Regions from separate parts of the Arthrobacter sp. MDB1-55 genome, predicted to be linked through region 3. Evidence: riboswitches for the same ligand, from Rfam matches in the RefSeq annotation. Region 3 holds a riboswitch; each other region holds the start of a gene.

Region 1 (4,749 bases), on a different contig from region 3:
TTCATCCACAGGATGAGTAGCGGAACCCATGCCAGCGAAGGCACAGCACGCAGGGCGCCGATCACGGGAGCGAGCAACACGTCGGCCAGCCGGGAGAGCCCCAGTAATGCGCCCAGAGCCAGGCCGAGCGTGGCACCGAGGGCAAACCCGATCAGTACGCGCTGGGTGGAGATGGCGATGTGGATCCACAGCTCACCGCGCTCAGCGAGCTCGACGGCGGCGTTCAGCACCGCCGTCGGCGGGGGAAGCTGCACCGCACTGAAGACGCCCACCACAGAATTCAGCTGCCAGGCACCGAGCACCAGGGCGGGAACAACAAGCCCCAGCAGCAGCCGGACCGGGCGGCGGCTCAGCAACCCGGCGGAAGTGTCCGCCGGCTGGAGCGGTGAGACGCCGTCGTCGTCCGCGGTGGTGAGGGTGTGGCCGGTAGCCTCCAGACCCTCCTTGCTGATGGGGGTGGCGTTCTCATGGATCATGAGGAGGCCTGAATCGCTTCGGGGTCGGCGTTGGAGACGTAGGAGTCATCGAAGAGGGTCTCGAGGGCCTCATCGATCTGCTCCTGCGAGGAGACGTCGCCGGTCTCGACGAAGTTCGGGCCAACCTTCTCGAGGACTGCACGCTGCGCCTCGCCCGGAGCAGGATCGACGTCGAGGTTGGTGCGCTCGATGATCACGGCCTTGGCAAGCTCGACGTCGATGCCGGCGACCTCGGCGAGGATCTCCGCCGTCTCCTCGGGGTTTTCCTTGGCCCACTGACGGGCCTTCTCGTACGCGTTTACCACGGTCTGGGCCAGCTCGGGGCTTTCGGTCAGGAACTCCTCGTTGGCGTTGAGGAATCCGTAGGTGTTGAAGTCGATGTTGCGGAAGAAGAGCTCAGCGCCCTCCTGCTCGGCCGATGCCATGATCGGATCAAGTCCGGCCCACGCGTCGACCGAACCGTTGTGCAGGGCAGCCCAGCCGTCGGCGTGCTGCAGGTTCTGCACGGTGACCTCGGAGGGGTCGATGCCCGCGGACTCAAGGGACTGGATCAGGAAGAAGTAGGGGTCAGTGCCCTTCGTGGCTGCGATCGACTTGCCCCGGAGGTCCTCAAGGCTCTCGATGCCGGTACCCTCGACGGTCACCATTGCCGACCACTCCGGCTGCGAGTAGATGTCGATGGTCTTGATGGGCGAGCCGTTGGACCGGGCGAGGAGGGCAGCGGATCCGGCGGTGGAGCCGACGTCGACCGCTCCTGCGCGCAGCGCTTCGTTGGCCTTGTTGGATCCGGCGGACTGGATCCAGTTGACGGTTACGCCTTCGTCTTCCAGCTCGGCTTCCAGCCAGCCCTGGTCCTTGATGACCAGGCTCAGCGGGTTGTAGGTGGCAAAGTCGATGTTCAGTTCGGTGGCCAATTCACCGGATCCCGCCTCTTCGGTGGAGGCGGCGTTCTCGCCGGCGAGGCAGCCGGTCAGTGCGAAAGCGCTGCTTGCGGCGAGCGCTACGGAGACGACGGCGCGGCGGGTGAAGGGTGAGCGGGTGCGGATCATGATTTTCCTTTGCATGGACGGCAGCCATCGCGCGGACGGGCACGACGGCGGAACAAGTGGTGGGTGCGCTAGTGGCCTTTGACGCCGAGAGTGGCGAGCAGTGAGCTCCGCATTCGACCGAGCTCAGCCGAATTGCGGTCGCGGGGGCGCTCGCCCGGCACGGTGAGCACCTCGGTGACGGATGCTCCGGGGTGAGCCGGGTCCGCTGATTTGCCCAGCACGATGATGCGGTCAGCAAGCTGGAGGGCTTCGTCGACGTCGTGCGTGACGAGCAGGACCGTTGTGGGCTGCGCGCGGTGGATATCGAGCAGGAGGTCCTGCATCTTCAGGCGGGTCAGTGCGTCCAGCGCACCGAATGGCTCATCGAGCAGCAGTACACCTGGGTTGCGTGCGAGTGCCCGGGCCAGCGACGCGCGCTGTGCCATGCCGCCCGAGACCTCACGGGGGCGGTGCTCGGCGAAGTCGGCTAGCTCGACGAGACCGAGGAGCTCCGTGACTTTTGCCTTGCCGGTTGCAGCGCTGGTTCCCTTGGGCAGTCCGATTGCGATATTGGCACGCAGGGAGAGCCAGGGAAGGAGGCGGGGTTCCTGGAAGGCGAAGGCGCAGCGGTCGTCGATCCCGTTGACGGCGGTGCCGTCGATCAGAACCTTGCCGCCGGTAGGTGAGTCGAGGCCGGCCGCGGCCCGAAGCAGGGTTGATTTTCCGCAGCCGCTCGCTCCGACAATCGCCAGCACTTCACCGGCGCGAACCTCGAGGTTGATGTCCCTCAGGACCACATGCTCAGCGCTGCCGCTGCCAAAGGAACGGACCAGTGAGGAGAATGTCAGGGGAAGGGCTTGCTTGCCGGCGGCGCCGGGTTGTGTCTTCCGGGACGCCTGCTGCTGTGCACTCAAAAGGGTACTCATGAAACACTCCATCGCTCCTGGCAGTAGCACCCGTTCCCCTGCGAATAGCAGGTAAGGGTTGCTGCGGCGTCAACGATCCAGGTCTCTCGGCCGCTCGGGATGGTGAGCTTCAACTAAACGACTTTCTGAGCCTTCGGCGCAACATGTGTCGTAACAAAACGCGTTCCGCCAGTCCCGAGGGCGTGCCGAGGGGTACTCGAACGGCCAGTCCACCGCCCGCGTTATCAGCTGGCGGTGTTCCGGCCGGGCACGCTGGCTGGGAAGGACCGCGCAATCGGGATCCTGGCGGCACCAGACGCTGAGAACGATCATGCAGCGTCCCGTGTCAGGATGGCGGGGTGCATCTCTCGAAACTGGTTGACCGCATCGCGGGGCTGTCCGCACCGGAGGGTGGCGCCGTCGTCGTCGGAATTGCCGGACCGCCGGGATCTGGGAAGACCACGCTCGCCGAGCGGCTGGTTGCCCGACTGAACCGGGACCAGCCGCAGCCGGAAGGGCAGCGGTATGCAAACGTGCCCATGGACGGCTTCCATCTTTCGGACCAGGAGCTTGGGAGGCTCGGGCTTCTGGGCCGCAAGGGTGCGCCCGAGACTTTCGATGTTCACGGTTACGCCGCACTGCTCGAGCGCCTTCGCGCGCCTCGGGATGCGGTGGTTTACGCTCCGGGTTTCGAGCGGACCATTGAGCAGCCGATTGCCGGTGTACTCCCGGTTTATCCCTCCGCGGGAACCATCCTCACCGAAGGCAACTACCTGCTGCTCGAACGCCCAGGTTGGCGGGACATCCGCAGCATGTGCACTGAGGTCTGGTACTGCGAGCAGGAGCGCAGTGTGCGGATCGAGCGGCTGATTGAGCGGCACGTCGCGTTCGGGAAGAGCCGCGCTGCAGCGGAAACGTGGGTAGAGCAGGTTGACGAGCCGAACGCGCGGCTGATTGAGGAGTCGAAAGCCAGGGCGGATCTGGTGGTCCGTACCGGGTGGCGGGACTCACTATGCGCGTGGCGGGGCGGTGCTCTCGCGTAGGGACGTCGCAGGCGGCGTTGTCTAACCTATCGTCTTTCGATATATTCTCCTTGTAAAACAATCGAAGGAGTCCTCGATGGGTAAGTTGGCCATCCTCGCATTACAGGTCGTTATCGCGATGGTGATTGCGGGGTCGTTGTTCATTCAGCTTTGGATGGTGCCGTTGATCTCTACCGACCTAGAGGAAGCGGGCGTGCCTACCGGGCTGCGCATTACGTTCAACGCCATCGTTGTGTTCGGGATCCTCACCGTGCAGGTCAGCGCCGTCTGCGTATGGAAGTTGCTCACGATGGTCCGCAGCGGCACGGTCTTCTCTCACGGTGCCTTCCGGTATGTCGACATCATCTTTGGGGCCATCACCGCTGCCTCGTTGCTCGTGTTCGCGCTTGCCGTACTTCTCGCACCGGGCGAAATTGCCCCAGGCATTATTCTGCTGATCTGTGGGGCGTCGCTTCTGATCGGTGGCGTTGCGTTGATTGTGCTGGTGTTGCGGATGCTTTTGGCACAGGCAGTGGCGCGTGACGCCGAAGCCAAGCACCTGCGCGACGAACTCGACGAGGTGATTTGATGCCGATCATCGTAGACATCGACGTCATGCTGGCCCGCCGCAAGATGCCCGTCGGTGTACTGGCGGAGCGCATCGGAATCACTCCCGCGAACCTGGCGGTGCTGAAGAATGGCCGCGCCAAGGCGGTCCGCTTCACCACGCTCGAAGCCATCTGTGAAATCCTCAATTGCCAGCCCGGTGACGTGCTGCGGTGGGAACCTGATGAGTCGTCGGCTTCCGCCAACAACGACGGCTGCGGTGCCGATTCAGGATAAAATCACCGAGTGAGTGGGTTCGGGCCGAAGAACGGTGCAATAACGAGGATTCTCACCGGAGACGAGGCATTCACGGCCAGTCCGGTGGCGGCAGCGCTCTTCGACCCCAATGGTGTCGTCCGGGCGATCAACCCGGCCTTCAGTAAACTGACCGGCCGTCCGGCAGACTCGCTGGTCTCGATGGACGCTTTCGAAGCCTTCCCGGACAACCCCGAAAATCCCGAAGCGGACGGCGTGGCGCGGATGAAGGCGTCTTTCGAGCAGGTTCTCACCTCCGGCGTCGCGGACAACATGATCATTCAGCGGTATGACATCGCTGATCCGTTATCCGGGAAGTTTGTTCAGCGGCACTGGGTCCCGATCAACTCGCCCGTGTTCCATGAGGGACGCGTCGTCGGCATACGCCAGCAGGTCAAAGATGCCACGGTGCTCAGGGGTGATGCGCTGCGTGTGATGGAACACTACCGCGATCTCA
Region 2 (4,749 bases), on a different contig from region 3:
CCGCTGCTCTGCGTCACCAAGGCGGATCTGAAGGATCCTGCGGAACTGCTGGCCAATTACGAGCACCTTGACCTGCCGATCATCACCAGCCAGACCGCGTCCACCCCCGATGCCGTGGCAACAACCTCGGCCAGCGGCACATCCGCCCTCTTAGCGCCCGGTGCGGTGGCACGTTTGAAGGGTCTTCTGGACGGTAGGGTGAGCGTGCTTCTGGGCCACTCGGGCGTGGGCAAGTCAACGCTCGTCAATGCCCTTACTGGAGCGAATCGTGCAACCGGCGGCGTGAACGCGGTGACCGGCCGCGGACGCCACACCTCATCTTCGGCGTACGCGCTGAAAGCCGCCGATTCGGCCCCCGGAACCTGGATCATCGACACGCCCGGGATACGCTCTTTCGGCCTCGCCCACGTCGACGCCGACCGCATCCTTGCTGCATTCCCTGACCTCGCACCCGGAACGGGAGAATGTGAACGAGGGTGCAGGCACGACGACTCTGCGGTCAATTGCGGACTGGACGGATGGGTTGATTCCGGGGCAGCCGGAGAGTCCGGCCCCGTACGCCTTGCTTCCCTTCGGCGGCTTCTCGGCGCCGGCATTGAACCCACCCAGGGAACCAAGGAATTGGGCCTGCAATAAGAAATGCGTTTACAGCGGCCCAATGCCTGCTAGACTGATGGAAGTTGTTGTGTTGCGCACGAATGTTAAGCCTTGATTTCTCTACGGAGTTCGAAAGCTTTTTTTGCAGGCGAAATGAACACCGCGACGGGAACCCCGAAGTACGGGGGGATCCTCACACTCAAGGAATAAAAAAATGGCAACAGGTACAGTCAAGTGGTTCAACGCTGAAAAGGGCTTTGGATTCATCGCTCCTGATGACGGCGGCGCTGACGTCTTCGCTCACTTCTCCGCAATCAACTCCGGCGGCTTCCGCTCGCTCGAGGAGAACCAGAAGGTCAGCTTCGAGACCACCCAGGGCCCCAAGGGCCCCCAGGCTGAGAACATCTCCGTTCTCTAAGGCTTAGAGCTTCCAAGAAAGGCGCACCGGCCAATCGGCCGGTGCGCCTTTCTTTCGTTTAAGATCGTGGTTCTGAAAGTCGTCCATGTCCACGCCAGCGCGCCAGTTCCGACCTGGCGCATCTGGAAGCCCTGACCATATAGGTTGAAGGGTATGAACCTCCAGAGCTACAACGATGACCTCCGCCTTGCCCATGTAATGGCCGACTCCGTGGACGACCAGACCATGTCGAGGTTCAAGGCACTGGATCTGGCGGTTGAAACCAAGCCTGACTTCACTCCGGTCACGGATGCCGACAAGTCGGCCGAAGAAGCTATCCGCGGACAATTGTCGCGAGCCCGCCCCCGCGACGCCGTTCTCGGTGAGGAATTCGGAAGCAGCGGCGCCGGCTCCCGGCGATGGATCATCGACCCGATCGACGGCACCAAGAACTTCGTCCGAGGGGTTCCGGTGTGGGCAACCCTCATCGCCCTCGTTGATGAGGGTCGTCCGGTTGTCGGCGTCGTCAGCGCTCCTGCCCTGGGCAAGCGCTGGTGGGCGGCGACCGGAACCGGTGCGTTCATGGGCAAGTCGCTTGCCGCAGCAACCCGCCTGCGGGTTTCGAGCGTTTCCCGGCTGGAGGACGCCTCCCTCTCCTATTCCAGCCTCACCGGGTGGAAGGAACGCGGGAACTTAGACGAGTTTATGTCGCTCACCGACTCGGTCTGGCGTACCCGCGCCTATGGCGACTTCTGGTCGTACTGTCTGGTCGCGGAGGGTGCAGTGGACATCGCATGCGAACCGGAATTGAATCTGTACGACATGGCTGCGTTGGTGCCCATTGTTACGGAGGCCGGCGGGCGGTTCACATCACTCGAAGGTGCTGACGGCCCCTTCGGCGGGAACGCACTGGCTACCAACAGCATTCTGCACAACGATGTGCTGAAGATGCTCAACCCCTCGCTGGACGATCTCCTGCAGAAAGGCGCCGGCGCCTGACAACGCCGCGTAACAAAATCCGCATCCTATTCGGGACTGCCCTATTCTGAACTACTAGGTCACGAGTGCCAGCGCTAAACCCCGGTTTGCTGGCCGGCAACCCTCCTTCCGCGGTGGGGTGCCCCGGGTGACGACCAGGCCGTCCAGAAAATTGGTTCGGCAAGCGCGGGGCCAACCTCGGTGGAGCCCCATGAGAATTTGTGGGGTAAATTCCTGTGACCAATGCACTTCTCGAAGACGTTGATGGGCTGACCACTGCACCACTTGCTGCAGTTCTCGGCGCAGAACTGCAGGCACCGGTGATTGACGGCGCGACGGTTCGCTACGTCAACCTGGATTACGCAGCATCTACGCCCGCGCTTCAGTCGGTAAATGACTATGTGCAGCGCGTGCTTCCCTACTACGCGAGCGTTCATCGGGGTGCCGGATACGCTTCGCAGATTTCAACGTCTCTGTATGAGAACGCTCGGAGAACGGTCAGGACCTTCGTCGGTGGCCGAGAAGACGACGCGGTCATCTTCACCCGCAACACCACGGATTCCCTCAATCTCCTGGCAGGCTGCGTACCGGTGGACGGGGAGGTTCTTTACCTCGACCTGGAACACCACGCCAATCTCCTCCCCTGGTTCGACCGCCCTCACCGCGGAATCGTCGCAGCAGAGACCATCGAAGGAACGCTGACTGCGTTGGAGGAAGAACTGGAGTCGGGCCGGGTGAGTCTCCTCGCCGTGACGGGCGCCTCGAACGTCACCGGGGAGATCCTGCCGATCGACCGGCTCGCCCGTGTGGCGCATGAGCACGGGGCGCGCATCGTCGTCGACGCCGCCCAGTTGGCCCCGCACCGGCGGCTGGACCTCGTCAGGGATGGCATCGACTACGTCGTTTTCTCCGGTCACAAGCTGTACGCCCCCTTCGGAGCCGGTGTGCTGGTTGGGAGGCCTGACTGGCTCGACGCCGGGACGCCGCACCTCGCCGGTGGCGGAGCTGTGAAAACGGTGAAGGTTGATTCGGTGTCCTGGACAACCGGCCCAGCCCGGCATGAGGGCGGCTCCCCGAATGTCCTCGGCGCGGCAGCGCTCGCGCATGCGACAGAAGTCCTCGCGGCTCTCGATGCGGATGACTGGCTCGCGCACGAGTCGGCTCTCCGGAACGCTCTGATTGAAGGGCTTGCCGCCCTGTCCGGCGTGACGGTGCACCGTATCTTCTCGGACAGCACCGATGCGATAGGAGTGGTGAACTTCTCAGTTCACGGTTACGACGCCGGCCTCGTCGCCGCATATCTTTCCGCTGAGCATGGCGTGGGGCTTCGCGACGGGAAGTTCTGCGCGCACCCGTTGCTGAAGCGTCTCGGCCTGCCCTCCGGATCACTCCGCGCCAGCTTCGGCCTGGGCTCCCGGCACGACGACGTCGACAGGCTGCTTGCAGGCCTCGCTTCGCTCATCAGGAACGGGTTGGGAACCGACTACGTGGTTGACGCCGGACGCTGGGTGCCTGCAGTGGAGACACGGGCCTTCCCCGACTGGGCTCCACATACGCCCGGAACGGCCGGGGCTGCCCCCTGCACCACCGACTGACATTCGCGAGCGGGACCGGGACTGCCGACGGATGATTTAATTGACGGGTTCTGTAGCCGTCCGGCTGTACCCGTCAATCCAGGAGTTGCCGTCATGGGCGTTGGAGGTCCGCGTCTCGCCGCGCACCGCCGTCGTGAGATGGCGCGGAGCTACCTGCAGGACAGTGAACGCTATGACCGTGTCCGTCCCGGCTACCCTGCTGCATCCGTGGATTGGTTGGTGCCGGCGGGGACACAACGCGTCGCAGACGTCGGCGCGGGAACCGGTAAGTTCACACGGGAGCTGGCGCTGCGCTGCCCGGACGTGACCGCAGTCGATCCCTCTGACGACATGCTTTCAATCCTCGCCCAGCACCTTCCCGATGTCAGAAGGACTGAGGGCACTGCGGAGGCGACCGGACTCGATACCGCGAGCGTCGACCTTGTCACCATCGCGCAGGCGTGGCACTGGTGCGATCCTGTTGCCGCGAGCGCCGAGTCTGCGCGCATCCTCATCCCGGGTGGTAGTTTCGCTCTGGTCTGGAACCAGTTGGATGTGAGCATGCCCTGGGTGCACCGGCTCTCGAGGATCATGCACGCTGGCGATGTCTTCAAACCCAGCTATCGCCCTGCCCTCGGCCCCGGATTCTCGGTACCGGAATCGAAGGTAGTCGGCTGGGCGCAGTCCATTCGGGTTCCGGACATCGTGGAACTCGCCCGGTCCCGCAGCTATTACCAGAACGCTTCTCCCGGTGTCCGTGCGAAGGTCGAGTCGAACCTGCGCTGGTATCTTCACGACCACCTCGGCCACGAGGCCGACGCCGTGCTGCCGCTCCCGTATTTGACCTACTGCTGGCGGGCCACTCGCCTCTAGTCTTGCCCTGAGTCGTCAGAAGTTTCCGATTCGGTATCTGCGCCCTCAGCCGGGTCCTGCGAGTGTATCCCCGTATCAGCAGGATCCTGGGAGGGCTTCCCCTCCGCCGGCTGTTCGGTGTGCTGGCGCGGCTCTTCTTCATACTGCGATTCGTTGCTCATCCCTCATACCCTCCGTGTGTGCTGATCCTGAAGTTGTGTGTCGATCCTGAAGACGTTCCGTGCCTCATAGTTGGTGTCTAACGGTCGGTCCAGCCGACACCTTCGGCGTAGCTTGCAATCAGTGTGCCGGCACCCATCTGGTCTGAGTTGTCACCATCTTCATACAGTT
Region 3 (4,749 bases):
CCGACAACCGTGTCGTTGAGGGAAGCCGGTGCCTTCTGAAGACCGCCTCGCTTCGGGTTCGCACTCTGTTCGGTGGTACTGTGCCAGTCTTCCCGACGGTGGCCCAGGAGCGTCATGACGGGGACTGTGACGAACACATTCGCTCCAATACCCCTGTACCCCGTGCCCTTCTTCGGGTTTCCGGTGCAGGTGTGGGTCAGGACGTCCGCAAAGACATCGGCACGCAGCTGCGATAGCGTTCGTAGCTCTTCGGGTCCCTGCAGTGAGCGGGCTGCGGCGTCGACCCGGTTGAAGATTCCGTGCGCCTGCTCCGCGGGCAGATACGCGCCCAGCCATGCCATGCCGTCTTGCTCCGGCTGCACGCTCACGTCCCGGTCCTGCACCGCCCGAGCCTTCCGCTCGATGATCGATTCAGGATGCAGCTCCTCCCGCAACCTCCGACAACGCCTAGCGAGCTTCGGCCGGGTCAACCCGCCTGCCGTCTCCAGAATCGTCTGTTCAAATCCGGCCAGGGACTCGGCTGGAATGGCCCCGGATTCCTCGACGATGACCTGTGCCTGGACCTGACTGATCCTGCCGTCATCGAGCGCTTTCCACGTTTCCGGCAGGTTCTCGGTTAGGCGTAGCGCTTCACCAAGCATCATCTGCGCGGTTCGGGCGGGAACCCGCAGCAGTGGGGCGATCTCCTGCGCAGCCAGCGTGAAACTGAACCGCGAATCCAACCTTGCGGTCCGGGTGCCCTCCTCCCGGTGCACCTCGTGGAACACATCCGCCACCAGGCAGGCGCGCCGGGCGGCTACCCAGGAAACCAACCGGTCCGCAGCCCGCAGCATGTCCAGGGTGTCACTCAGTACCCGCCACCGACCCACCGCATCCGGTTGCCCGGACCTTTGCGACCGCCGTGCATGTGGGGACGTTGCTTCCATCAACCGCGACATCAACTCATACGGGGAAGCTTCCTCCACCACAGCACGGGCATGCGTATCGATGCCGGATGCGTTCAGCCCGTCGATCTCCCAGCCGAAGGCGGCTTCAAAATCATCCTCCGACCAATCCCGAGACGCCTCGGCATACATCTCATCAAGAGCCGCCTCATAGGCGTCCCCACCAACCTCCGCGCTCCCCAACTCCATACAAAACACTCAATCATCCACCACCGACAATTTCGGATCCGGACTCGGAGGCTGATGATCATCCTGCCGGCATTTCCCAACAGCGGACGAGGATGATCTGTTCAGGTCCTCGCAGCACGTTTGAAGCATCTACTCCCGTTGCTCCTGCGTTGCTCTAACTACCGAATGGAGCCAGCCCGAACAGAAGGCCACCCAACCTTCGGGGCTAAGCAGCGCCGTCGTCGTCGTAGAAGGCCGCGTGCAGGGCGGGTTCCAGCTGGCCGATCTCCGTGAGGAATGCGTCATGGCCAATAGGAGAGGTAATGGTATGGACAGCCACATTGCCCGGCAGTGCAGACGCCAGCTCGAAGGACTGGGCCGGCCAGTAGAGACGGTCCGAATCAACCGCAGCGATGAAGAATTTCGCTTTCGTGTCCGCCAGGGCTGTTGTCAGGCTGCCACGGTCACGGGCAACGTCATGGCTCATCAGCGCTTCGGTGAGGACCACATAACTGTTGGCATCGAACCGGCGAACCAGCTTATCCGCCTGATGATCGAGGTAACTCTCAACCTGGTAACGCCCCCGTTCGTGCGGTAAGGCTGCCCCGAACGGCTCCTCAAGCCCCTGCGCAGCCCGTCCGAACCGATGGCCAAGCTCCGCCTCTGAACGGTAGGTGATATGCGCGATTCGCCGTGCCAGCCCCAAGCCCCTCTCCGGACCCGCAGATCCGTAGTAATCTCCGCCGGCAAACCGTGGATCCAGCCTGATGGCCTGAACCTGCGCCTGCGCAAAGGCAATCTGCTCCGCTGTGCTCGCCGCACCGCAGGCGATGACGGCGCAATTCCGTACTCTCTCGGGATGGGTGACCGCCCATTCGAGAGCCCGGGCTCCTCCCATCGAGCCGCCAAGCACGGAATGCCAGGTGCTGATCCCTAGCAGATCGGCAAGCAACGCCTCGGCACGCACCGAGTCGCGGATGGTGACGAAGGGAAACCGCGAACCCCACGGCCTGCCCTCCGGATCAAGCGATGCAGGTCCAGTCGACCCGTAACAACCACCGAGCATGTTGATGGAAACCACGAAGTAGCGGTCAGTGTCGATGGTGCGGCCCGGTCCCACCAGTCCGTCCCACCACCCGTCTTCCGTCGATTCCCCACGGGCTACGTGGGAACTGCCGGTGAGCGCATGCTCGACGAGCACGGCATTGGAGGCATCAGCGTTGAGGGTGCCCCACGTCTCATACGCGAGTACGACGTCGGGCAAGTGACCGCCCGTTTCCAGCGTCAAGGGACCGATGGAAAGCCGTTGGACGACGACGCCCTCCACCTTTGTCGCCTGGGGATGCGGTTCAACCGTGGTGATGCCTGTCAATCCTGCCGCCTTCAGAGCTCGCGCTTGCTCCTGCACGCCACATGCAGGGCCTGGTCGTCACCCGGGGCACCCCACCGCGAAGGAGGGTTGCCGGACAGCAAGCCGGGGCCGCCGGCGGGCAGAACCCACCGCACTGTCACTCGTGACCTCATACAAGAGAACCCGAAGAGGGCAGGAAACGGCAACTATTGTGACTCGCGGTGAAACAGACGGTTGCGTCAGGGCGCTCAGAGCCGGCGCGGACGCAGTGCTTGAGTGGGGCCGTCTCGTCTATGGGTAACGGCGGCCCCACCCAAGGGGAACACCCATTGGGTGTCCCGGCAGGAAGATCCGGCGGTCTCGGAACCGGCCTCCCTGTGTGACTCAACTATGCGTGGCCGACCTTGGGTTTTACTTGGACCTTCAAGTCCTCTCGTTGTGACTTAGGCAACCCTAAGTCGAGGCGTCCATCACAAAGTGCCAAAATGGGGCCATGCGCCTGGATCATGTGTCTTATGCCTGCGAACCCGACGGTCTGACTGCCACTGCGGAGCGGATTTCCGACGCTCTGGGCATCGAATTCGTGAAGGGTGGCGTCCACCCACGATTCGGTACCCGCAACATGATTTTTCCTCTCGTCAATGGTCAGTACCTTGAGGTTGTGGAGGTACTCGACCACCCCGCCTCGGACAAGGCGCCCTTCGGCCAGGCCGTACGCGCGAGGTCGGAAGCGGGCGGCGGATGGATGGGCTGGTGCGTCGCCGTTGACGACCTCGCCCCCTTCGAGGAGCGTCTGGGCCGCAGCGCGGTTCCCGGCAACCGCAAATTCCCCGATGGCCAGGAGCTGACCTGGCAGCAGATCGGCATCAAGGGCCTCATCGCTGATCCGCAGGTTCCGTACATGATCCGCTGGGACGACGGCACGCAGTCCCTCCACCCCTCCCAGGCCCGGCCCGCATCCGTGCGGCTCAGCGCCCTGACTATCGCAGGCTCTGCAGCGCGTGTCACAGAATGGCTTGGCACTCCCGTAAGCCACCCGCTCGATGACGTGGACGTGGAGTGGATCGCTCCCAACGGCACTCCCGGGATTATGTCGGTCACCTTCGAGACTCCGAAGGGCGCAGTCCAAATCTAACGTCGCCAATAAACGGCTGCGGCCCCGGATCGTCAGAGCCGGGGCCACACTTGCTTCCGCCATGAAACAGTTTCGATCAGTTCCCGATCCCGATGGCCGAGCCAAACAACGCGAAACCCACAAAACCGGCGATGTCGAGCTGGGCATGCGCCACCACGAGCGGCATCACCCGCTTGGCACGGGTGTAGGCGTAGCCGAAGATCAACCCCATGATCACGTTGCCGATGAACGGTCCGATCCCCTGATACAGGTGGTAGCTCCCACGCAGTAGTGCCGAGGTCACGACAATCGCAGCAACTGACCAGCCGAGTTCCCGGAGCCGCTCGAAGAGATAGCCGACCACGATGACCTCCTCCAGGACTGCGTGCCGGAGCGCGGACAGCACGAGCACGGGCAGGGTCCACCAATAGGTGTCCAGAGCGGTTGGAATGATCGCGGTGGTGATGCCAAGCGCCCGCCCGGCGGCGTACACACCAAGGGTCCCAATTCCGATGACGGCCGCCAACGCCACGCCCAGACCGAAATCGACCTTCGGTTTGCGGAAGGTGAAACCGATGCGTCGGAACGCTGATTTCCCGGGTTCCGTCAGGAGGAAGAGCACGAGGACCACCGGAACCAGCGCAAAGAAGATGCCCAGCAGCTGATAGGTCAGGTCGAAGTACTGCCGGTCATCGAGCACGGGGTTCAGACGCGTGGTCTGAGCGGACAGTGGCGCCTGGGTCAGCTTGTCGATCAGCTCGACAATCGCATACACCCCGGCCTGGCCGAGTGACAGTCCGAGGACGATCAGAATCTCAGCCTTGATTCTCCTCTCGCCAGCCGGAGAAGACGACAACGACGACGACTGGCTGGTCCTTGCGGTTGACATGCCTTCATGGTGCCGTACCGGACCGTTCCGACCAAAGCCCGCACGTCACCGGACAGCCCGCGCCACCGAACAGCCCCGCGCCAAAAGAACCCCGCGCCAAAAGAACCCCGTGCCGGAACCGTCCCGTGCCTGGATCAGCGCACACGTTGCCCGGCGCGCCACACCGCATGGGTCAGCTGCATCCCGGGGCGGTAGGCCAGATGCGTCGCGGACGGCGCGTCGAGCAAGTGCAGATCCGCGCGGTGTCCGATAGCCAGTGAACCGACAGCCAAAGAACCGACAG

The links. A riboswitch is a leader RNA that binds a small molecule or an ion and turns the genes downstream of it on or off. The one in region 3 is predicted to bind S-adenosylmethionine.
Region 1: linked by a shared signal. The riboswitch ahead of AC5RU3_RS08030 (ABC transporter ATP-binding protein) and the one ahead of metX (homoserine O-acetyltransferase MetX) in region 3 are both predicted to bind S-adenosylmethionine.
Region 2: linked by a shared signal. The riboswitch ahead of AC5RU3_RS03420 (aminotransferase class V-fold PLP-dependent enzyme) and the one ahead of metX (homoserine O-acetyltransferase MetX) in region 3 are both predicted to bind S-adenosylmethionine.

What each region holds. Positions count from the first base shown of each region.
Region 1 is NZ_JBNHID010000002.1:185,138-189,886, reverse strand. Features, by position in the region: gene AC5RU3_RS08040 (ABC transporter permease) at 1-476, opposite strand, end outside; gene AC5RU3_RS08035 (aliphatic sulfonate ABC transporter substrate-binding protein) at 473-1,525, opposite strand; gene AC5RU3_RS08030 (ABC transporter ATP-binding protein) at 1,594-2,430, opposite strand; SAM riboswitch class I at 2,436-2,536, opposite strand; gene AC5RU3_RS08025 (nucleoside/nucleotide kinase family protein) at 2,769-3,452, shown strand; gene AC5RU3_RS08020 (DUF2975 domain-containing protein) at 3,529-4,020, shown strand; gene AC5RU3_RS08015 (helix-turn-helix domain-containing protein) at 4,020-4,274, shown strand; gene AC5RU3_RS08010 (ANTAR domain-containing response regulator) at 4,284-4,749, shown strand, end outside.
Region 2 is NZ_JBNHID010000001.1:705,688-710,436, reverse strand. Features, by position in the region: gene rsgA (ribosome small subunit-dependent GTPase A) at 1-636, shown strand, start outside; gene AC5RU3_RS03430 (cold-shock protein) at 812-1,015, shown strand; gene hisN (histidinol-phosphatase) at 1,169-1,993, shown strand; SAM riboswitch class IV at 2,051-2,165, shown strand; gene AC5RU3_RS03420 (aminotransferase class V-fold PLP-dependent enzyme) at 2,209-3,567, shown strand; gene AC5RU3_RS03415 (class I SAM-dependent methyltransferase) at 3,661-4,419, shown strand; gene AC5RU3_RS03410 (hypothetical protein) at 4,416-4,580, opposite strand; gene AC5RU3_RS03405 (hypothetical protein) at 4,658-4,749, opposite strand, start outside.
Region 3 is NZ_JBNHID010000004.1:54,245-58,993, reverse strand. Features, by position in the region: gene AC5RU3_RS14885 (HNH endonuclease signature motif containing protein) at 1-1,133, opposite strand, end outside; gene metX (homoserine O-acetyltransferase MetX) at 1,339-2,475, opposite strand; SAM riboswitch class IV at 2,500-2,632, opposite strand; gene AC5RU3_RS14875 (VOC family protein) at 2,957-3,598, shown strand; gene AC5RU3_RS14870 (CPBP family intramembrane glutamic endopeptidase) at 3,675-4,466, opposite strand; gene AC5RU3_RS14865 (amidohydrolase family protein) at 4,601-4,749, opposite strand, start outside.